Regions from separate parts of the Variovorax sp. 01T432 genome, predicted to be linked through region 3. Evidence: predicted binding sites of a transcription regulator. Region 3 holds the regulator's gene; each other region holds the start of a gene.
What was found. The regulator sigma-54, encoded in region 3, starts transcription at its own class of promoters, with help from an activator protein. The targets are predictions, from matches to a motif close to TGGCANGNAANCTGCTTT.

Region 1 (3,272 bases), on a different contig from region 3:
GCGCCCAGCGCCAGCAGCATCCAGGGCACGCCATAGTTGCGCTGGTTGCGGGACTTGTGGACCGCGCGCAGCAGCGCCGCCGCGGCCAGAATGAAGAAGGCCAGCTCGCAGGCCGCGGCCAGGAAGAACAGGGTCCGGCCTCCGGCCAGGAAGCCGAGCCGCGCGGCCAGCCACAGCATGCACAGCCCGGCGAGCGGCTTGCCGTGCAAGGGATTGATGCCCGTCCAGTTGGCGCCGGCCGTCAGCAGGAAGCCCACCGCGATGGTCGCGATGAAGCCCCACAGCATCTCGTGCGCATGCCACGCGATGCCCAGGAGCGGCTGGGCGATCCACTGGGGCGCGAAGACCCACAGCCCGATCGCGATCGCGGCCCAGCCGCACCCCGCCAGGTATAGCGGCCGAAAGGCCAGGCCGAGGAAGGCCTGCAGGCTGGCCTTCGCGCGTGGCGCCCTGGCGGGCTCCTGGATTCGCAACAGCTCGGCCATTCTTGCAGCCCCGCCTATTCCAGCGCCGAAGCCGGCCCGAAGAACTCGTAGCGCACCTGCGGGTCCGGGACGCCCAGCGCGCGCAGCGACTTGCGGACCTGCTTCATGAAGGGCTTGGGCCCGAGGAAGTACGCATCGATCTCGCTCGCCTTGCCGGGAAGCCACTGTGCAAGCTGTTGCGTGCTGACGCGGCCGACCGCGTGCGGTGCCTCGGCCCCGTCTTGCGGTGCTTCGTCATAGCAATAGAAGCGCTCCAGCTGCGGGTGCTTGCGCGCGAGCGCGTCGATCGTGTGGCGAAACGCATGCACGCCGCGGTCGCGGGCGAAGTGGATGAAGTGCACCAGCCGCGAGGTCTGCAGGGCGGCCTCCAGCATCGCCAGCGTCGGCGTGATGCCCACGCCGCCGCTGATCAGCACCAGGGGCCGGTCGGTATCGGCCAGCGTGAACATGCCCGAGGGCGGGAACACCTGGATCGAGCTTCCCACCTGCACGTCGTCATGCAGGTGGTTGGACGCGAGGCCGCCGTTCTCGCGCTTGACGCTGATGCGGTAGGTCTGACCGTTGGGCGCGGCGGAGAGCGAATAATTGCGGCGAATCTCCTGCCCGTCGACGAAGAGCCGCAGCCCGATGTACTGGCCCGGCTGGAAGTCGAGCACCGGCTTGCCGTCGGCCGGGGCCAGGTAGAAGGAGGTGATTTCTTCGCTCTCGGCCTCCTTGCGCGCGACCTTGAATTCGCGTTCGCCGCGCCAGCCGCCTGCGGCCTGCGCCTTGCTGTCATAGACCTGCTTCTCGGCGCCGATCAGCATGTCGGCCAGCTGCCCGTACGCGGCGGCCCAGGCCGCGATCACTTCGTCCGTCGCGACTTCCGCGCTGAGCACTTCCCGGATCGCCCGCAGCAGGCAGGCGCCGACGACGGGGTAGTGTTCCGGCAGGATCTGCAGCGAGACATGCTTGTTGACGATCTGCGCGGCGAGATCGCCGAGCGCTTCGAGCCGGTCGATGTTGCGCGCGTACATGAGCACGCCATTGGCGAGCGCGCGCGGCTGCTCGCCGCTGGCTTGGTTGGCCTGGTTGAAGAGGGGGCGCACCTCCGGATGCTCCCCCAGGAGAATCTTGTAGAAATGCGTGGTGAGCGCCTCGCCGCCGGTTTCGAGCAGCGGCACGGTGGCGGAAATGATGGACTTCTGTTGTCCTGTCAGCATTGAGAATCCTTGAAGCGGTGAATGACGAGTTATTCATTGCAATCGCCGTTCCAGGGGGCGCTTCTTGAAAGATCAATGGCTTAGCGGACGAAGATGTCAATGTGACACGGTTACCATGAGGTCATCATGACTCGATTCGTGTCGAAATGACGTCCCATCCTCTGCTCCAGGCGCTGGTCCCGCTGGTCGCCGACATTGCGCGCGAGCTGCCCGCGGCCGAACGCTATCGGCGCCTGCTGGAGGCCTTGCGCATCCTCCTGCCCTGCGATGCCGTGGCCCTGCTTCGCCTGGAAGAGGGCTGGCTTCTGCCCCTGGCCGTGGACGGCTTGAGCAGCGACACGCTGGGCCGGCGTTTCCGTGTCGAGGAGCATCCGCGCTTCGCGGCCTTGCTCGAGGCCGACGGGCCCATGCGCTTCCCGGCCGACAGCGCCTTGCCCGACCCCTACGACGGCCTGGTTGACGGCCTGGACGGCCATCTGCCGGTGCACGACTGCGTGGGCTGTGTCATCCATCTGGAGGAAAAGCCCTGGGGATTGTTGACGCTCGATGCGCTGACGCCGGGTCGCTTCTCCAGCGTCGACCTGGCCGCGCTGGAATCCTTCGGCAGCCTGGCCGCCGCCACCGTCAGCGTGGTGAATCGCATCGAGCAGCTCAAGTCGCGCGTGGAGCACGAGAGCCTTCGCGCCGAGGGCTACCGCCTGGCGGCGACGCCTCGCGAACGCACCCTGCTCGGGCGCAGCCCGGCGATGCGCCAGCTTCAAAAGGAGATCGAACTCGTCAGTGCCAGCGAACTGGCCGTGCTGATCCAGGGCGAGACCGGCGTCGGCAAGGAACTGGTCGCCGAGGCGCTGCACGCGGGCTCGTCCCGCGCGTCGCGGCCCATGATCAGCCTCAATTGCGCCGCGTTGCCCGACACCCTGGTCGAAAGCGAGCTCTTCGGCCATGTGAGGGGCGCGTTCACGGGTGCGGTCGCCGAGCGTCCCGGCAAGTTCGAGTTGGCCGACGGCGGCACGCTGTTCCTGGACGAAGTGGGCGAGCTGCCGCTGCAGGCGCAGGCCAAGCTGCTGCGCGTGCTGCAAAGCGGCCAGCTGCAGAGGCTTGGATCGGACCGCGAACACCGCGTCGACGTGCGCCTCATCGCCGCGAGCAACCGCAACCTGGCCGACGAAGTGCGGGCAGGGCGGCTGCGCGCGGATTTCTATCACCGCCTGAGCGTCTACCCGGTGCGCGTGCCGCCCCTGCGCGAGCGCGGGCGCGACATGCTGCTGCTCAGCGGCTTCTTCCTGGAGGAGAACCGCTCGCGGCTGGGCCTGGGCGGCCTGCGGCTGGACGCGAGCGCCCAGGCCGCGCTGCTCGCCTACGACTGGCCCGGCAATGTGCGCGAGCTGGAGCATCTGCTCGGGCGCACCGTGTTGAAGGCGCTGGGCCGCCAGCCGCAGCGCCCGCGCATCCTGAGTCTTTCGGCGGGCGATCTCGACCTGCCGGGAGCCGACCATCGCCCGGCCGTCACCGCGAGCGAGGCTCCCGAGGCCTTGCTGGGCGCGCAGCCCGCGCCGGCGCGCCTGAGTGAAGGGCAGGGCCTGCG
Region 2 (3,272 bases), on a different contig from region 3:
TCGTCGAACAGCGCCCGCACCGGTGCGCGCTCGACCACGCGGCCGGCATACATCACCACCACCTCGTCGGCCACTTCGGCGACCACGCCGAGATCGTGCGTGATCAGGATGATCGCCGTGCCCGTCTCGCGCTGCAGCTCGCGCATGAGATCGAGGATCTGCGCCTGGATCGTCACGTCGAGCGCGGTGGTCGGCTCGTCGGCGATCAGCAGGCGCGGCTCGCAGGCCAGCGCCATCGCGATCATCGCGCGCTGCCGCATGCCGCCCGAGAGCTTGTGCGGGTGCTCGTGAAAGCGCTGCTCGGGCGCCGGAATGCGCACCTTGCCCAGCATCGCGAGCGCGCGCTCCCGGGCCTCGGCCCGATGGATCCTGCGGTGCCGCATGAGGCCTTCGACGATCTGCTCGCCGATGGTGAACACCGGGTTCAGCGAGGACATCGGCTCCTGGAAGATCATCGCCATGCCGTTGCCGCGCAGGTCCTGCATCTCGCGCTTCGGGGCGCCGACCAGCTCGCGGCCCTCGAAGCGGATGGAGCCGCCGCGGATGCGCCCGGGCGGATTCGGCACCAGGCCCATGATCGACAGCGAGGTCACGCTCTTGCCGCAGCCGGACTCGCCCACGATCGCGAGCGTGCGTCCGGCCTCGACGGAGAAACTGACACCGTCGACGGCCGGGAACTCGCCCTCGTCGGTCGTGAAATGCGTGCGCAAGTCGCGCACCTCGAGCAATGCCGTCATTCGGATTCCGCGTCTATCGTTGGGAGGCGTGAAAGCGCTCGATGCGCGCCTCGATCTCGGCGCGGTCGGTCAGGCCCACGGCATCGTGGCGCCCGGCCAGGCAGGCCATGAAGGGCTGGTAGCGTTCGAGACTCTTGGCATGGAGGCGTTGCAGCTCGAGGATCGGCTCCTCGTGGTCGTCGACACGGATGTCGAGCTGGGGGTAGTCCTCGTCCGCATGGATGCGCAGCGCCGCCGCCTGCTTGCCGCGCTTGTCGCCGCCCGCGGCTTCACCCGCGGCCATCGCGGCGAGCAGGCGCTCGGCCAGGGGCAGCCCCTGCGCTTCGAGGTAGGCCTGGGCCGTCGCCTCGATCACCTGCGGTCCGGCGAGCATGTTGCCCGCCACGCTGAAGTCTTCCAACACCCGGTGGCCGCACCAGTCGATGCAGGACGCCCCGGTGGAAGCCGCCGCCGGGCCCGAGGCCGGCAGCATGTGCAGCTGGCGATGGGCGCGGCCCGCGTCGCCGCCGACGAGCGTCTTCACCGCCTCGTCCGCGGAGTGGCCGGCCTCCAGCAGCGCAAGGCCGGCACTTCCGTACAAGGGGTTCATCAGGGCCTGCGTGGCCAGGGCGCCCACGCCCCTGCGCGTGTGCACGCACAGCGCGCCCACGGCGAAGAAGCGGCTGGCGATCGCCACACCGAGATGCCCCTGGCCATCGCGTGCCAGGATCGACCAGGTCATCGGGACGCCACGGATTCCGACCGGAGGCCCACGGCTGATCTCGAGTTGAACGACATGCGTGTCGTGTCGCAAGAGACATGCCATGGGGCCGCGCGGCGCCCGCTCATATCGGCCTCGTGAGGTACACCGCTTCGCGCCCGACGATCGGCGCGCGCGTGGGCATGAAGATCGTGCAGTCGTCGCAGGGCGCGCGGATCTCGTCCGGGCCGTTGGTCGCGATCAGCTCGCCCTTGGCGAAGGTCTCGAAGCCGACCAGCGGGCGCACGAAGGCGAAGTCCGCGGACTTGACCATGTGCGTTTCCAGCAGCTGGAACCGCCGCTGCGCCGGGGGTGCGGCGGCTGCCGGATCCTTGTCGACCAGGCCGAAGTGCGCGAGGAAACGCATCGTCACCGCGGTCGCCAGATCGGAGGCCGAGCGCTTGAAGTGCTGCCCGCACTCGACCACCATCGCCGCGCCCGGCGCATCGGCGCCGGCATGCAGGCCGTGCTGGATCAGCGGCGTGCCCGAGCCGAGGCCATTGGGCATGACCAGATGCACGGCGGGCAGCCCGATCGCCAGCGCCACGTCGGCATTGCGGGCGAAGTCGGGGTAGACCCAGAAAGGCACCACGTCCTGGCTGGTCGAGTGGATGTCGAGGATGTGATCGGCCGCGGCCACCACCGGGCGCAGTTCGCGCGCGCGGCGCAGTTCGGGGCTGTCCTCGGGGCCGTCGAGCCATTCGTCGGACCAGATGCGGTTGAGGTTGTGGACGATCTGGCGGTTGTCGAAGGGCTTCTCCGGGTCGAAGGCGTTGTACGCCTCGATGTGCGCGAAGCTCACCGTCAGCGTGCCGATCTTCGGACGCACGCCGGTGTCGAGCAGGTGGGTGGCGGCGACCATGCCGCAGATCTCGTTGCCATGGGTCAGCGCATTGATCAGCACATGCGGCCCCGGCTTGCCGGATTCGAAACGGTGCACGTAGTCGACACCGGTGTTGCCCTGGCGGTAAGAAGAAAGGTCGCGCGGCAGCACTTCGAGTGGAGGCGGGTTCTGGGTCATGGGGATCTGTTCGCTTCGGGGCGTGTGTTTGTCGAGTCGGGCCACGAGTGTCCTACAGCCGGCAAAACGGCGCCATGGCTGTAACCCGGGGTCGATGGAAGCACCGATTTGGCCCGTAGACTCGCGATCCACCATCACAAGCAATTCACGCGCCTTGCCCCATGCCCCTGACCGCTGACATGCGACGGTCCATCGACCAGATCCGCGACTACCTCTTTGGCGGCGGCTAACCGGACCCCGTGAGCAACGCCGAGCAGCTCGCCTTTCTTTTCTTCTTCTATCTCGTCGAAGGCATCGATGCCGAGAACGAGCGGCAAGGTGCTGGAGGCGGCGGCCGGCAACCCCAGCATCCCGCGCAGCCTGTTCCGCTGGTCGGTCTGGAGCCGGGCCATGGAGGGCGAAGTGCTGACGCGTTTCGTGCGCGACGAGGTCTTCCCCTTCTTCACCGAACTCGGCGAGGCGGCGGCGCACAACTTCATGCTCGGCGCGCGCCTGGGCATCAACGAGCCGACGGTGCTCGAGCAGGTGATCCGCCTCGTCGACGGCCTGCGGCTGGACGAGGCCGACGCCGACACGAAGGGCGACCTCTTCGAGCACGTGCTGCGGCAGATCAAGCAGGCCGGCGAGCTGGGCCAGTTCCGCACGCCGCGCCACATCATCCGCGGCATCACCGGCATGGTGGACCCCCAGGTCGGCGAGACCATCTACGACCCGGCCGCGGGCACGGCCGGCTTCCTGGTGGCGGCCTACAACCACATGCGGCTCGCCAATTCCT
Region 3 (3,272 bases):
CTTTCGCAAGCTCACGGTCGAGGAGAACGTGCGCGCCGTGCTGGAGCTCCAGTACGAGCCCGATGGCTCGGGGCGGCCGGTCTCCTTGTCGAACAAGCGGATCGAGGAGCGGCTCACCGAACTGTTGACCGACCTGCGTGTCGATCACCTGCGCGATTCGTCCGCGCTCTCGCTGTCGGGTGGCGAGCGCCGGCGCGTCGAGATCGCGCGCGCCCTCGCCACACAACCGCGCTTCATCCTGCTCGACGAGCCCTTCGCCGGCATCGACCCGATCGCGGTGATCGAGATCCAGCGGATCATCAGTTTCCTGAAGGAACGCGGCATCGGCGTTCTCATCACCGACCACAATGTGCGTGAAACGCTGGGCATCTGCGATCACGCATTCATCATCAGCGACGGGCATGTGCTGGCACAAGGCACGCCTTCGGAGATCGTCGACAACGCCGAGGTGCGAAGGGTGTACCTGGGCGAACACTTCCGGATGTAATGTTGCTTACCCCCAGGCTCCGCACATCGTGCCTCGCCGACCCCCTGCCGGGGACGGGCCGGCCGCATCGCGCGGCCGTGTGCGGCGGCCTCACTTGTTGTCGTGCGCCATGAAGCAAGGTCTTTCGCTGCGCGTATCGCAGCATCTCGCCCTGACGCCGCAGCTTCAGCAGTCGATCCGGCTGCTGCAGCTGTCCACGCTCGAATTGAGCCAGGAAGTCGAGCAGATGCTCGACGACAACCCCTTCCTCGAGCGCACCGCCGAGGAAGCCACGCGCGAGGAATTCGGCCTGGAGTCGGCCGATGCGCCGGTGCGCGATGACGACCGCCTGGCCGAGGGCGAGGGCGAATTCAGCGCCGGGCCGTCGGCCTCCGTGGCCGAGGCCGCTGTCGCAAGCCCGGCCGAGACCGAGGCCGCCTCCACCACCGATACCGCCGACGGCGAACCCGACTGGGAAGGCGACGGCACCATCGACCTCGCGCCCGACGATACCGAATGGGGCGGCGACGCTCCCGCGCGTGCCAACAACCTCGGCGACGACGAGCGCACCGATGCGACCGAACTCGCGCGCAGCCAGGAATCGCTGCAGTCCTTCCTGCATCGCCAGGCGCTGGGCCTGCGCCTCAACGAGAACGACCGCGCCGCCCTGCGCTTCCTGATCGAATCCCTCAACGACGACGGCTACCTCGAAGACTCGCTGCCCGCCCTCGCCTCGGGCCTGGCGGGCGACGACAACGACCAGTTCGACGATCTGGTGCACCACTTCCAGGTCGCGCTCGGCTTGCTGCAAAGCCTGGAGCCGGTCGGCGTCGGCGCGCGCAACCTCGGCGAGTGCCTCAGCATCCAGCTGAGGGCCCTCGCCCACGAGGGCGAAAGCCCCGACGAGGCCCAGGTGCGCAAGACCGCCCTCGCGATCTGCAAACAGCCGATGGAGCTGCTCGCCCGGCGCGACTTCAAGCGCCTGGCCACGCTCACCCGCAGCAACGAGGAAGAAGTCCGCGCCGCCCTGCAACTCATCGCCCGGCTCGAACCCAAGCCGGGCCGCCGCTTCGTGGATGTCGAGCGCAACGTCGTCGTGCCGGACGTGATCGTCACGCGCGTAGGCAACGGCACCAACGCCAAGTTCCGCGTCATGCTCAATCCCGAGGTGATGCCCCGCCTGCGCGTGCACGACATCTATGCCGGCGCGCTCAGGCAGCACAAGGGCGAGGGCAGCCAGGCGCTGTCGCAGCGCCTGCAGGAGGCGCGCTGGTTCATCAAGAACATCCAGCAGCGCTTCGACACCATCCTGCGCGTGTCCAACGCCATCGTCGAGCGGCAGAAGAGCTTCTTCGTGCACGGCGAGCTGGCGATGCGTCCGCTGGTGCTGCGCGAGATCGCCGACGAGCTGGGCCTTCACGAGTCGACCATCAGCCGGGTGACCACCGCCAAGTACATGGCGACGCCCTACGGCACTGTCGAACTCAAGTATTTCTTCGGCTCCGCGCTCGGCACCGAGACCGGCGGCAACGCGTCGAGTACCGCGGTGCGCGCCTTGATCAAGCAGTTCGTGAGCGCCGAGGATCTCAAGAAGCCGCTGTCCGACAGCCAGCTCTCGGAGATGCTCAAGGAGCAAGGCATCGAATGCGCTCGCCGCACAGTGGCGAAGTACCGGGAAGCATTGCGCATCGCGCCAGCCAATCTGCGCAAGGCCCTCTAGGAGCGTCCGGCCGCAAGCCGCCGGTCAGACGCGCGCCAGCTGCAACACCGCACGCAGCGCGGCCGGCTGCACGGGCTTGCGCAGCGCGTGCCAGCCGCGCGCCTCGGCCAGCTGCCGTGTCGCTTCGTCGATGTCGGCCGACACCAGGGCGATCGCCAGTTCCGGCCTTTGCCGCTGCAGTTCGCGGGCCAGTGCGATGCCGTCGAGCGCGCCCGGCAGGCGGATGTCGCACAGTGCGAAGTCAATGGCGTGCAGGTCGGCCAGCGCGAGTGCCTCGGCCGCGCTTCCGTACACGCGCGGCCGCGCGTTCCACAGGCGCAGCAGCGCGGCGATGCTGTCGGCCACCACCGCGTTGTCTTCCACCACCAGCACGGCAAGCCCGGGGCGCAGCGGTCGTGATGCGTGCGTCGCGTGATCCATCGCATCCCCCGCCGGGGCTGCCACCGGCAGCACGGCAGCATGCACCGGCGCGGCCGGCAGCGTGAATCCGAATACCGAGCCCCGTCCGAGCCTCGAACGCAGCGTCACCTGCACGTCCAGCCGCTGCGCCAGGCGCCGCACGATCGCGAGGCCCAGCCCGTGGCCGCGTTGCAGATTGCGCTCCACGTTGCCCACCTGCTCGAAATCGCCGAACACGCGCTCCTGCGCGTCCGGCGCGATGCCGATGCCCGCGTCGCGCACTTCCACGCGCCAGCCGTTGCTGCGGCGCCGACAGGCCAGCAGCACGCGGCCGCGCGGCGTGAACTTGAGCGCGTTGTCCATCAGGTTGCCGAGAATGCGCCGCAGCGCCACGGCGTCGGTCCACGCCACCGCGCCGTCCGGGCAGCGCACCCGCACCCGGCCACCGCCGCCCTGGCGCGCGAATTCGTGCATCAAGGGTCCCAGGGCCACCGCGACCGGCGTGATGGGATCGGCCGCCGCCTCGATGCGCCCGATCTCCAGGAGCTGGTTGGTCAGCCCTTCGAGCGCCTGCTGCGCCCGCGAGAGCGAGGCGACCGTGTGCTGTACCGTCGCCATGTCCTCGCCGGCGTTCAACTGGTGGCGCAGCACCTCGGCCTGGAGACCCATCGCCATCACCGGCTGGCG

Region 1: the regulator sigma-54 is predicted to act here: its motif matches at 1,723-1,740, upstream of hmpA (NO-inducible flavohemoprotein).
Region 2: the regulator sigma-54 is predicted to act here: its motif matches at 1,524-1,541, upstream of AC1DNF_RS18705 (DUF1028 domain-containing protein).

Annotation. Positions count from the first base shown of each region.
Region 1 is NZ_JBFTPS010000015.1:116,323-119,594, forward strand. It holds gene AC1DNF_RS14220 (NnrS family protein) at 1-485, opposite strand, end outside; gene hmpA (NO-inducible flavohemoprotein) at 500-1,687, opposite strand; gene norR (nitric oxide reductase transcriptional regulator NorR) at 1,834-3,272, shown strand, end outside.
Region 2 is NZ_JBFTPS010000024.1:6,384-9,655, reverse strand. It holds gene AC1DNF_RS18710 (ABC transporter ATP-binding protein) at 1-737, opposite strand, end outside; gene AC1DNF_RS18705 (DUF1028 domain-containing protein) at 751-1,458, opposite strand; gene AC1DNF_RS18700 (M14 family metallopeptidase) at 1,562-2,497, opposite strand; gene AC1DNF_RS18695 (hypothetical protein) at 2,632-2,814, opposite strand; gene AC1DNF_RS18690 (HsdM family class I SAM-dependent methyltransferase) at 2,795-3,272, shown strand, end outside.
Region 3 is NZ_JBFTPS010000070.1:14,247-17,518, forward strand. It holds gene lptB (LPS export ABC transporter ATP-binding protein) at 1-487, shown strand, start outside; gene AC1DNF_RS31870 (RNA polymerase factor sigma-54) at 597-2,186, shown strand; gene AC1DNF_RS31875 (sensor histidine kinase) at 2,211-3,272, opposite strand, start outside.